Linked DNA regions of Prochlorococcus marinus str. MIT 1013. Each later gene encodes a partner of the first gene's protein in a complex. Links are inferred from orthologs where the notes say so. Each region holds a gene or a part of one and is shown on either strand. Other genes may lie near its edges.

Region 1 (8,770 bases):
GGTTGATAATACTTGACTGAAATCATATTGAAGTAATTCACTGTTTTCGTTTATTTTTTCAATTGACTCTTCATTGATGTTTTTAAAACCCTCAATCTCTCTAAGATTTATATCGTGTTTTTTTGTCATATTTTTATGTGATTGGAGTTTTTGTCGAAGAAAGTATCTCATTGAGCATAAGCTCTGTCTCTTCCTTTAACCACTTCTCAAAGAGTTCTATCGCCATGGCTTTCTTTGTTTCTTCGTCTAAGGTGGCTGGAAAATATTTTTCAAGTCTTATAATTAGGTAAAATCCATTTAGAAAAATTGGCTGAGCTAACTCGCCAGGCTCGAGAGATCTGAGTGTCTCACATACTTTTGGGTTTGCTTGGATTAAAGGGGCTGGGCCAATAATACCTTGCTTCATTTTCTCTGGCCCCTCAGAAAACTTGGAAGCCATATCACTGAATTCAGATTCTTTTTCGTTAATTTGAACCCATATTTCTCGGGCTTTATATTTCTCTCTCACTCTTATTAAACTATATATTACTGAATCAAGTTCTTCTTTTCTTTCTAAAAATCTGCTCTCAGCTCTACCACTAAATTTGTCTATTGAGTAAAGAGCTTTTTTATAAGAGATCTGTAATGTTTGGTTAAGTGTGTCTATTGTCAAAGAATTTTTCTCGAGAAATTTATCAAGAGATTCTTTGGTTGATAAATTATTACTTTTACAAAATCTAGTAAAAGCTCTTTCCTTTTGTATGTCTGAAAGTGAAACCTCCTTTATTGAATTTTCTAATATTTCTGCACTTATTAAATTTCTCAATAAACCATGTTTATTAAGTAAATCAATGCTTGCTTTATTCAAGCAAATAAGACTATTCATTTTTTATTAACGAACGCGATGTATTATTATAAAGATAATAATACATCCTGAAGCTAACTAATTGATTGCTTTAATGCATTAGTATAAGCCACTTCTGAAGTCTTGTAAACAGCAGTTTGAGCTTGAAGTCTGTTAAGTTCAGATCTTACAAATTGTAAACTTGCTAGATTAGCTTTGGAGTCTTCAGAAAGTTCATCTGTGTCGTACTCTGTTCCATCAATTGTAATTTTTGCCATTTTTAAAATTAAATAAGAAATCCTTAGCAAAACTATTCAATTGAGGAGATTACGTACAGATCGGATAGCCGTACTATAAGGTTAAATCATATGCAATTATTTATTTTTTAAAAATTTATCTTTTTAACTTTACTTTAAAATATTTAATTCATTTTTTCTACTTCTATTTCTATTTTTCTTTTCCAAATGTTTAGTATTAATCAAAATTTAAATGGAATTGCTTTTATTAATTTTTTTAATCATTAATATTAAAAATTAATTAGAATTTGTTTTCTTTAGATACAATTCAATTTGAGCTTGCTTCTTGTCTTCGATAATCATTTCTGAGATTAGTTCATCTAAAGTTATCTTGGGGGTCCAAGATAACTTTAGAAATGCTTTGCGAGGATCTCCGAGTAAAGTTTCAACTTCTGCTGGACGAAAATAATTAGAATTAATTCTAATTACGATTTCGCCGGTATCTAATCTTTTTCCAATTTCATTTATACCTTTGCCTTCCCATTGTATTCCACCCCAATTTAATTGTATAGCAGACAAATTGATAAATTCTCTTACACTGGCTTGTTGCCCAGTAGCAATTAGATAATCTTCAGGTTTATCTTGTTGCAGCATTCTCCATTGCATCTCTACATAATCTTTCGCATGTCCCCAATCTCGATATGAATCAAGATTTCCCATCTCTATATATTCTTGTAGCCCGGCGTCAATCCTAGTTAAGCCTTTAGTAATCTTTCTAGTAACAAATGTTTCTCCTCTTCTTGGAGATTCGTGATTAAATAGAACACCATTACATGCATATATTCCATAAGATTCTCTGTAGTTAATTGTTATCCAGTAAGCATATAATTTTGCTACACCATATGGACTTCTAGGATAAAAAGGAGTGTTTTCAGTTTGCGGACTTTCTACCACCTTTCCAAAAAGTTCAGAAGTACTAGCTTGATAAACTTTTGTTTTATCAATAAGATTTAGTACTCTTACTGATTCAAGCACTCTAAGTGGTCCTAATGCATCTGTTTGCGCTGTATATTCAGGAGATTGAAAACTAACAGCCACATCACTTTGTGCACCTAAATTGTAAATTTCATCAGGCCTAATTTCATCTATTATTCTTACAATATTAAGACTATCAGTTAGATCTCCATAATGTAATTTAATTTTATCTTCAATGTTTTTCACCCTTAATGTATTTGATACACTATTTCTTCTGACTATGCCATGAACAGTGTAACCTTTCTTTAATAATAATTCTGCAAGATAACTACCATCTTGTCCTGTAATGCCTGTTATTAGTGCCGTCTTCATGCGAAAAAGTTTAAATTTCCTATTTTTATTTTACATTATTATTGGTACTATATAAATTGATATTTATTTCTATTCGTTGGTTTTTAAATAATAGTCGTAATTCCTTAAATCGTTAACTCTTTAATAAATACTTTCTGAGTACGAATACTTTTACTTTACAACTTTCAAGTCAAAGAGAGTATATTGTATTGATTGGTATAATTGATCCCACAGCTTTAATGTTTAAGAACTTACTTGGTGATCCAAATGCTCGGAAAATCAAGCGTTACAACCCAATAGTTTCAGATATAAATATCCTAGAAGAGGACATAACTCGTCTTTCTGATGATGAGTTGAGAGCAAGAACGATAACTTTTCGAGAAAAATTTGGAAAAATTTCTTCTATAGAAGATGAAATTTCTCTAATGGAACAAATATTGCCGGAAGCATTTGCAGTTGTTAGAGAAGCCTCTTTAAGGGTTTTAGGAATGAGACATTTCGATGTGCAGCTTGTTGGTGGAATGGTTTTACATGAGGGTCAAATTGCAGAAATGAAAACTGGAGAGGGTAAAACATTAGTTGCAACACTTCCAAGTTATTTAAATGCATTAACGGGGAAGGGAGTTCATGTAGTGACTGTTAATGATTATTTGGCAAGAAGAGATTCTGAATGGATGGGACAAGTCCACCGTTTTCTTGGCCTAAGTGTGGGTTTAGTGCAGCAATCCATGTCACCATCGGAAAGAAAAAAAAATTATGACTGTGATATCACCTATGCAACGAATTCAGAGTTGGGCTTCGATTATTTGCGAGATAATATGGCAGCTGATAAATCCGAAATTGTTCAAAGAGATTTTCAATTTTGTGTGATCGATGAAGTTGATTCCATTTTGATAGATGAAGCTCGAACTCCTTTAATTATTTCGGGACAGGTAGAACGGCCGCAGGAAAAATATCAAACAGCAGCAGCAGTTGTAGAAAAATTACAAAGGTCACTAGATAGTAGTAAAGACGGGATTGATCCTGAAGGGGATTATGAAGTAGATGAGAAACAAAGGAGTTGTATTCTTACGGATGAAGGTTTCGCTAAAACTGAACAACTATTAAAAGTTACAGACTTATTTGATCCAAAAGATCCTTGGGCACATTACGTAACTAATGCACTAAAAGCTAAAGAGCTTTTTGTTAAAGATGTCAACTATATAGTTCGCAATGAGGAAGCGGTAATTGTTGATGAATTTACAGGGAGGGTAATGCCAGGAAGACGATGGAGTGATGGCCAACATCAAGCAATAGAGGCTAAAGAAAATCTGCCTATTCAACCTGAGACTCAAACGTTAGCTTCAATTACATATCAGAATTTCTTTCTTCTTTACCCAAAGCTGTCAGGTATGACAGGTACTGCGAAAACCGAAGAAGTGGAATTCGAAAAAACATATAAATTAGAGACAACTGTTATTCCTACTAATCGCAAAGTCTCAAGAGATGATTGGGTGGATCAAGTATTTAAAACTGAATCAGCAAAATGGAGAGCGGTAGCTAAGGAAACCGCTGAGATACATAAACAAGGACGACCAGTTCTTGTGGGTACAACAAGTGTTGAAAAGAGCGAGCTTCTAAGTACTCTTCTGTCAGAGCAACAAATAAAGCATAATTTATTAAATGCAAAACCTGAAAATGTTGAGAGAGAAGCTGAAATAGTCGCGCAAGCAGGACGATCAGGAGCAGTAACTATTGCTACAAATATGGCTGGAAGAGGAACAGATATTATTCTTGGAGGAAATAGCGACTACATGTCTAGATTGAAGATTAAAGAAATTCTTAGTTCTCGTTTGGTAAAACCTGAAGAAGGCCATAAACCCCCCATACCTCTTCAGAGAAATTCTGAATCAGTTGGATTTAAGGAAAATAATAATCAGGAATCTAAGAGTAAAAAAAAGATTCAATCTCTATCTTTAAAAAATATTTTTCCTGTCTTGTTGACTGATCAAACTGAACAAAAACTTGTTGCATTAGCCTCCAAGTTAGTTAAGGAATGGGGAGATAGAAGCTTAAGCTCCATAGAATTAGATGACTATATTGCTACAGCTGCTGAAAAAACACCTACTCAAGATAAAAACATAGAGAATTTGAGAAGTGCAATACAATTAATAAAAAAAGAATATGAAGAGGTACTTAGTCAAGAAGCAACTAATGTTCAAGCAGTTGGGGGACTTCATGTAATTGGCACTGAAAGACATGAATCAAGAAGGGTTGATAATCAATTAAGAGGTCGGGCTGGGCGTCAAGGTGATTTGGGCAGTACTCGATTCTTTCTATCACTAGAAGATAATCTCCTTCGTATATTCGGTGGAGATAGAGTTGCAGGTCTTATGAATGCATTTCGCGTAGAAGAAGATATGCCAATTGAGTCAGGAATGCTTACTCGGTCTTTAGAGGGTGCTCAAAAGAAAGTAGAAACATATTATTACGATATAAGAAAACAAATATTTGAGTATGATGAAGTAATGAATAATCAGAGAAAAGCTGTTTATTCAGAAAGAAGAAGAGTATTAGATGGTAGAGAATTGAAACTTCAAGTTATTGGATATGGTCAAAGAACAATGGAAGAAATAGTCGAGGCATATGTTAACGAAGATCTGCCACCCGAAGAATGGGATTTAAATAATTTAGTATCTAAAGTAAAAGAATTTGTTTATATATTAGAAGATCTTCAAACTAAAGATGTCCTTGGATTAAATAAAAATGAATTAAAGGATTTTTTGAAAGAGCAATTAAGAAATGCTTACGATTTTAAGGAAGCTAAAGTAGAACAAACTCATCCAGGAATAATGAGGCAAGCTGAGCGATTCTTTATACTTCAACAGTTAGATACTCTTTGGAGAGAGCATTTGCAATCTATGGATTCACTTCGTGAATCAGTTGGCTTACGAGGATATGGACAAAAAGATCCTTTAATCGAATACAAAAATGAAGGATATGATATGTTTTTAGACATGATGATAAATATGAGAAGGAATGTGATTTATTCTATGTTTATGTTTCAACCAGCCAAAAAGAAAGTAGAAGTATAAAATAAGAATTGAATTTAGTTATATGATTAAGGTTGGTTCGAATGATTTACAAAAACTATATATAGCCTATTTTGGAAGACCAGGAGATCCCTCAGGTATAAATTATTGGCTTTCACGCTGTAATGAATCATTTACTTTAAGACAAATATCTGATGAACTTTCAAGGCAAGATGAGTATACAAAATATATTGCTCATGATAAATCTTTTGAATTTAAGATTAATAAATTATATTCAAATTTATTTCATAGAAAAGCAGATTTTGATGGTTTGAATTATTGGATGGAGATGGTTAATAGACATGATTATAAAATTGCAGATATTGTATTTGAATTAGTTTCTTCAAGGCAAAAACCTTACTTAATTAATTTTGAACAAGAAAGAAAAGATTATCAAATATTGGAGAATAAGATTTTTGCTGCAGAATTATTTACAAAGCAAATTAGTAAAAGTATATCTTTAATTGATTTGTATCAACCCGATTCTATCTCACCTTGGCGATCAGGGAAATCATTCATTCGAGTATCTAATTTTCTAAATAATATTACCTATAAGAGAGTCTCTATTGATAAGGTAAAAAATATGATTTCTTTATTATCTAAAGCCTCAATAAGCAATCTTAATAATACTGCTATAGAAATTAAAAATATTTCTTTATCTATTCCTATCTATCATTTAGAAAATAGATCTTTAACCAAAAAACTTACAAAAAAAGTAATAAATATTACAGGTGGAGCATTGGATCAATCAAGGAATAGGACTAATATTATCGCTCTAAATAATATTAGTTTGACTATTATGAAAGGAGAGAGGGTAGGCTTGATTGGTCATAATGGGTCTGGAAAAAGTAGTTTCTTAAGGCTGATTTCGGGTATTTATTTGCCTACCAGTGGAAGTATTAGAGTGTTAGTTGATGTTTATCCTATGCTTCAAAAGACTTTTTTGACTAGTTCAGAACTTTCTGGAGTTGATGCGTGCAAAGCTCATTATTTACTCAAAAACCATAGCCTAGATGGATTTGAATCTTTTATAGATGAAATAGTAGATTTTTCAGGACTTGGTTCATATATCTCTTTACCTATAAAAACCTATAGTGAGGGTATGTCTGCAAGATTAATTTTTTCAATTCTCACTTCAAGTCCTCATGATTGTTTAGCTATAGATGAAGGCTTTGGTACTGGTGATGCTGATTTTTGTGATCGTGCTGAAGAGAGAATGAAGCAATTTATGGAATCAGCTGCAACTTTGTTTTTAGCTAGTCATTCTGAAGAACTTTTAAAACAGTTTTGTAATAGAGGAATTGTTTTTAGTCATGGTTCTATTGCATATGATGGTCCTTTAGATGCGGCTTTGAATTATTATCATACTCAAGACTATTATCGTCAAAATGTTATTTGATAATTTTAAATTTGCTTTTAAAACTAGGAAGGCATGGTGGTATACAGCAACTTCAAGATCAAGAGCAAGGTTTGCTAGAACCACCCTTGGAAGTTTTTGGTTAGGTTTTTCAAATCTATTATCTATAGGTACTTTAGGAATTGTTTATGGTACAGTTTTTTCAGTAGAAGATTTTAAGTCTTACTTTATATACTTAGGCTTTGGTTTGGTTATTTGGAATACAATCAGTGCATCAATTTCTAATTCACCTAATCTTTTTTCATATAATTCATCGAATATTAAGAATATGAATCTAAAGCCTATTTTTTATACTTTAGAAGAATGGTCTTTTCAATTACAAACTTTTGTTCAGTCTTTCATATTAGTTTTTTTTGTATTTCTTTTTTTAAAATTTTCATTGATAAGTAATGTATTAATATATTCATGGATACCATTTTTGAATTTATTTATTTTTATATATTGGTTCCCTGTAATAATTTGTCTAATTAGCGTTCGATTTACAGATTTTGCACAGTTGGTTCCTATAGTACTTCAGTTGGTTTTTTTGATTTCACCAATACTTTATAGGAAAGAAAGCTTAGGAGCTTTAGAGTGGATTACAAATTTAAACTTTATTTATCAGATTTTAGATCCTCTTAGAGATAGTATTATTAATGGCTCTATAAATTATCAAAATTCAATCTTACTTTTACTATTTAATTTGATAGGACTATTTTGTACGATTAGGTTACTCAATTTTGAGAGTAAAAGATTACCTTTCTTACTTTAAATAGGATTTTAAGCTTATCAATGAATCGATTTTCTCAGTTAATCATCTCCAATGAATTCTATAATTTCTTTATCTCTTAAGTTCTGTGACTCCCCAATAATTATATCTTCTTTTTTTCTATTGGTTTGAATATTAATCACTAAATCTTGAAGTCCCATAATATCACTTTCTAATTGATCAATTCTTTCCATAAGATTTCTAAGAACGTTTGCTTCTGTATCTGGCAGTGCAGAATGAGCTAAGGGATTTATTTTGGCACCACTCTGATGAACTATCCTTCCAGGTATTCCAACAACAGTGCTATTTGCCTCCACATTTTTTACTACTACTGAACCAGCCCCGATTCTTGTATTAGTTCCTACGCAAATTCCTCCAAGGACTTTAGCTCCTGCACCTACAACTACATTTGCTTCAAGAGTTGGGTGTCTCTTGCCACTTTCTTTTCCAGTGCCGCCCAAAGTGACTCCTTGATATAGCAAGCATCGATCACCTATTTCACTTGTTTCTCCAATAACCACACCCATTCCGTGATCAATAAAAACACCTTTACCGATCTGGGCACCTGGATGAATTTCTACACCAGTCAAAAATCTAGTGAAGTGACTGAGTAACCTTGGAAGAAGAGGGAGATTGTATTTCCAAAGTTTATGGCTGATTCTATGTATTGATAAAGCTTGAAAGCCCGGATAGCAGAATAATATTTCCCAAACACCTCTTGCGGCTGGATCTCTTTCTTTTATTATTGCGAAATCGGATCTTAGTGATCTAAACATTGATTTAAAATGCAATGTTTACTCGAGGAGACCAATCTCCTTACTCAACTCTTCAATTGTAGAGTCACTAAGATACTTTTGTGCACAATGAATTTGTGGCATTCTCATTAATTGAGATCTATTTTGTCTCAAAGTATGTTCAATAACAGGCAAGCTAGGGCTATCACAAATCACATGACTAGCAGCTCTCAATAAAGCAATTAATCGGCTTCCTACATCTGGATTTGCAGTCATCAAAAGTATTTCATTGCCACGCATGCTATGCAAGATAACCTCTGCAGCCCTCAGGATCCCTGGACTTATACTTACTATTCCTACACAACTCCCTGAGCGCAGCTTTTTTAAAATAGTTAGTTCTTTTTGAAAATCACTG
Region 2 (3,580 bases), 100 kb from region 1 along the record:
ATTGAGACAATGGTGTTATTGAAGGTACTTTGAATATGCACAACTCCATTTGGAACGTTGCGCTTTGATTTCTTAGAACCGGATTTCTTTGAGGTTGTAGCCATTTGGCTGTTCCTTATTTAAAAAGATTTAGTAAATTAACAAGTGGTAACAGGAGACTTAAGAAATTATTTCTTTCTTCCTGCAACAGTTTTCCTGGCTCCTCTACGAGTACGAGCATTAGTTCTAGTTCGCTGTCCACGAACAGGGAGACTCATTCTATGCCTACGTCCACGTACACATCCTATATCTTGAAGTCGTTTCAACGCCATTCCTTCTTGGCGCCTCAGATCTCCTTCAAGTGTGAATTCTTCAGTAACAGCTCTAAGCTTCTGAACATCACTATCGTCTAAATCCTTTACACGAATATCAGGATTAACTCCTGATTTTTCAAGGATTTTTTGAGCTCTGGTTAAGCCGATACCATAGATGTATGTAAGAGCAACTTCTACCCGCTTTTCGCGAGGTATGTCGATGCCTGAAATCCGTGCCACTTAGGAATAAAATCGAAGAGGACAATTAAAATCATCAAAATTAATGATGACATTGCTTAAGAAGTTAACGAGAAGAAAATTAATCGTTAAGGGCTTCTAAAAGAAGTCAGGAATCAGCCCTGACGCTGTTTGTTTCGAGGCCTTTTCTTGTTGATCACATAGATCCGGCCTCTGCGCCTAACGATCTGATCGTCAGGACTAATTTTTTTGACTGAGGATCTAACCTTCATTTGGTGAGACTCTCCTATTTCCAAACTATAACTTTACTACATCATCAGCCTAAAGCTTTCTCAATAGATGAAAAAACAACATCTATGTCAGCATTACCTTCTATCTCCTCAAGAATTCCTTGTTTGTTATACAAATCAATAAGAGGAGAAGTTTTATCTCTATATATTTGAAGTCTGTTAACAATTACTTGTTCATTATCATCTTGTCTTCCTCTTCCTAAAAGTCTTTTAATTAAATATTCGTCTGCAATTTTTATTAAAATCACACCTTCTAAAGGTTGATTGATTTTTTCTAAAAGAATTTTTAGAGAATTAGCTTGATTAACGTTTCGAGGGAAACCATCAAGCAACCAACCATCATTAATATTTAGCAATCTTCCCTCAACAATTGATAAAACTAATTCATCACTTACTAATTCTCCTTTATTCATAATCTCAGCAGCCTTAAGTCCTAATACAGATCCTGATGAAACCTCATCTCTAAGCAAATCTCCAGTTGAAAGATGATTTAATCCGTATTTCTTGCAAAAAAGATTTGCTTGGGTGCCTTTACCTGCCCCAGGTGGACCAAGGAATAATAGTTTCTTTTTCATATGAAAATCATAGTAAAGATTTTATTGACGTACTAATCCTTCATATCTTTGAGATATCACATATGTCTGAACCTGCTTAGATGTATCTATTGCAACTCCTACCAAAATTAACAATGAAGTGGCTCCAAGCCCTTGAAAAGTTTGAACATTAGTTGCTCTCTCTACTGCAGCAGGAACAATTGCTACTGAGCCAAGAAACAATCCGCCTAGAAGAGTTAGACGGTTTTGAACACCTGAAAGGTAATTAGAAGTAGACCCTCCTGGCCTTACACCTGGGATTGCGACACCACCTTTTTTTAAATTAGACGCAATATCTATTGGATTAATTGTTAAGGAAGCATAAAAATAAGCGAATCCCAAAATCAATGCAAAAAAGGTTATTGCATATGGCCATGGATTAGACGAACCTGGATTCAGTGAACTAGCAGCCTTAATAAGTAAGGGGTTTTGAGTGAAATTTGCAATTGTTATTGGAAGAAAAATCAATGCAGAGGCAAAAATTATTGGCATGACACCTCCCGCATTCAACTTAAGAGGAAGGTAACTTTGTCTACTTGGCAAGAGGGCTGTTCCTCCCATTTGACTTTTTGCACTTACGATAGGAATTCTTCTAGCGCCTTCTTGAACAAAAATAATACCTACTATGGTTATTAAAAAAACTATCAAAAGAATTATTATTCCAAGAACATCTGCTCGATCACCAGTCTGAGCTTTTTCAATAGTAGAGCTAAGTGCCTTAGGCAAAGTTGCAACAATATTCAAAAAAATAACTAAAGAAGCTCCTTGGCCTATTCCTTTATCAGTAATAATCTCACTGAGCCACATAACTATCATCGATCCAGTAACTAATGCCAGAGATGTTTGAACAACAAATTCAGTTTCTCCAAGGCCTTCGACTGAATATTGTCTAAGAATTAAGGCAAAAACTGTACTTTGTACTAATCCCCACCCTAAAGCAACATATCTAGTGATTTGAGCAATCTTCCTTCTTCCTGCTTCCCCCTCGTTTTTCTGTAGGTCTTCTAATTGAGGTAAAGAAGCTGTGAGCAACTGTATAATTATTGATGCATTAATGAATGGCAGAATACCTAATGCAAAAATACCCAAAGTTGAAATACCACCGCCTGTGAAAATATCAAGAAATCCAATTAGTTGCCCGCCTTGATCAATAAAAGTTTTAAAAGCCTCCCTATCTATTCCAGGCATAGGAATATAAATTCCCAATCGAACAATTAATAATAAACCCAAGGTAGTAAAAACTCTTCCTCTAAGTTCCTCGTTACTTAAAAGCTGAGTAATTACTTCACCTGCACTTGGATTTCGACCACGACTAATTAACATTGAATTATGTGAATTTATTTAATGCTAATGTATAAAAAAGAATTTTTAATAAAAAATAAATTAGGTGTATAACTCACATGTCCCTCCAACGTCTTCAATTTTCTTTTTGGCCGATGTTGTAAACGCTGCAGCTTGAACAGTCAATTTCACTTCTAATTTACCGTTACCGAGAATTTTGAGAGGATTTTTTGGCTTTGTCAAAATACCTTCTTTCACCAATAAATCAAGATTAACAACAGTTCCTGCTTTCAATTCATTCAAACTGGAAACGTTGAGAACAGTAAAACTTTTCTGATTAACTATTGGGAAATGTTTTAATTTTGGTACCCGCCTATATAAAGGCATTTGACCACCCTCAAATCCTGGCCGAGTAGGTCTTCCAGATCGGGATTTTTGCCCCCTCATTCCAAATCCGCAACTAGCTCCTTGTCCAGCAGCTATACCACGACCTTTCCGCATTTTTTTACGCCTAGATCCTTTATTTGATTGAAGGGATTCCAATTTAATAGTCATGATTTTTAAGAATAAATCTGCTCAAGTGAAATACCACGCTCTTTGGCTGTGGCTTTATGAGTTCTCAACTCACTTAATGCAACCATTGCCGCACGAGCATTATTAAGAGGGGTCTTACTACCTAATCTCTTAGCAAGTACATTTTTTATTCCGGCCAATTCTAAAACAGTACGAATTGAGCCCCCTGCAATTACACCCGTACCAGGAGCTGCAGGACGTATCAATACACTTGCTGCTCCATCTCTACCATTAGAGAGAGTTGGAATGGAGTTGTTTCTCGTTAGAGGGACACGAACCAAATGTTTTTTTCCATCAGCTACACCTTTACGAACAGCTCCAATGACATCTCCTGCTTTTCCTACTCCAACTC

The links. Proteins that work in one complex are often made in the same cells at the same time.
Region 2: the proteins of secA (region 1) and secY are in contact, whole or in part, in a crystal structure (PDB 3DIN), measured with the Thermotoga maritima proteins. The link is inferred for Prochlorococcus marinus str. MIT 1013 from one-to-one orthologs. Residues at the interface, in WP_004082002.1 of Thermotoga maritima: Glu261, Ala262, Arg263, Lys300, Ala301, Arg302, Thr303, Ile304, Ile305, Leu323, Tyr324, Asp325, Pro326, Val329, Ser330, Tyr333, Ile336, Lys340, Phe345, Val349, Glu363, Phe364, Tyr374, Ser375, Gly376, Gly377, Glu393, Ile395, Thr482, Ser483; in WP_004081795.1 of Thermotoga maritima: Glu108, Gly109, Glu110, Glu111, Ala236, Glu237, Arg238, Arg239, Ile240, Thr241, Ile242, Gln243, Tyr244, Ala245, Arg246, Arg247, Val248, Thr249, Gly250, Arg251, Arg252, Val253, Tyr254, Gly256, Ala257, Ser258, Thr259, Tyr260, Leu261, Pro262.

Annotation. Positions count from the first base shown.
Region 1 is NZ_CP114778.1:1,312,680-1,321,449, reverse strand. What follows is about bases 2,264-5,659. They hold secA (preprotein translocase subunit SecA), read left to right. Parts: upstream 2,264-2,624; coding sequence 2,625-5,459; downstream 5,460-5,659. Other genes in these bases: O5633_RS07820 (ATP-binding cassette domain-containing protein), read left to right, coding at 5,482-5,659; gmd (GDP-mannose 4,6-dehydratase), read right to left, coding at 2,264-2,406. In the rest of the region: O5633_RS07845 (ABC transporter transmembrane domain-containing protein), read right to left, coding at 1-129; O5633_RS07840 (peptidylprolyl isomerase), read right to left, coding at 134-865; O5633_RS07835 (DUF6447 family protein), read right to left, coding at 919-1,101; more of gmd, read right to left, coding at 1,357-2,263; more of O5633_RS07820, read left to right, coding at 5,660-6,855; O5633_RS07815 (ABC transporter permease), read left to right, coding at 6,845-7,624; cysE (serine O-acetyltransferase), read right to left, coding at 7,663-8,397; O5633_RS07805 (GntR family transcriptional regulator), read right to left, coding at 8,416-8,770. UniProt on the Escherichia coli protein: Required for protein export, interacts with the SecYEG preprotein conducting channel.
Region 2 is NZ_CP114778.1:1,215,104-1,218,683, forward strand. The notes cover bases 538-3,497. They hold secY (preprotein translocase subunit SecY), read right to left. Parts: upstream 2,698-3,497; coding sequence 1,378-2,697; downstream 538-1,377. Other genes in these bases: rpmJ (50S ribosomal protein L36), read right to left, coding at 647-763; O5633_RS07250 (adenylate kinase), read right to left, coding at 808-1,356; rplO (50S ribosomal protein L15), read right to left, coding at 2,758-3,210; rpsE (30S ribosomal protein S5), read right to left, coding at 3,216-3,497. In the rest of the region: rpsK (30S ribosomal protein S11), read right to left, coding at 1-104; rpsM (30S ribosomal protein S13), read right to left, coding at 168-533; more of rpsE, read right to left, coding at 3,498-3,580. UniProt on the Escherichia coli protein: The central subunit of the protein translocation channel SecYEG. Consists of two halves formed by TMs 1-5 and 6-10.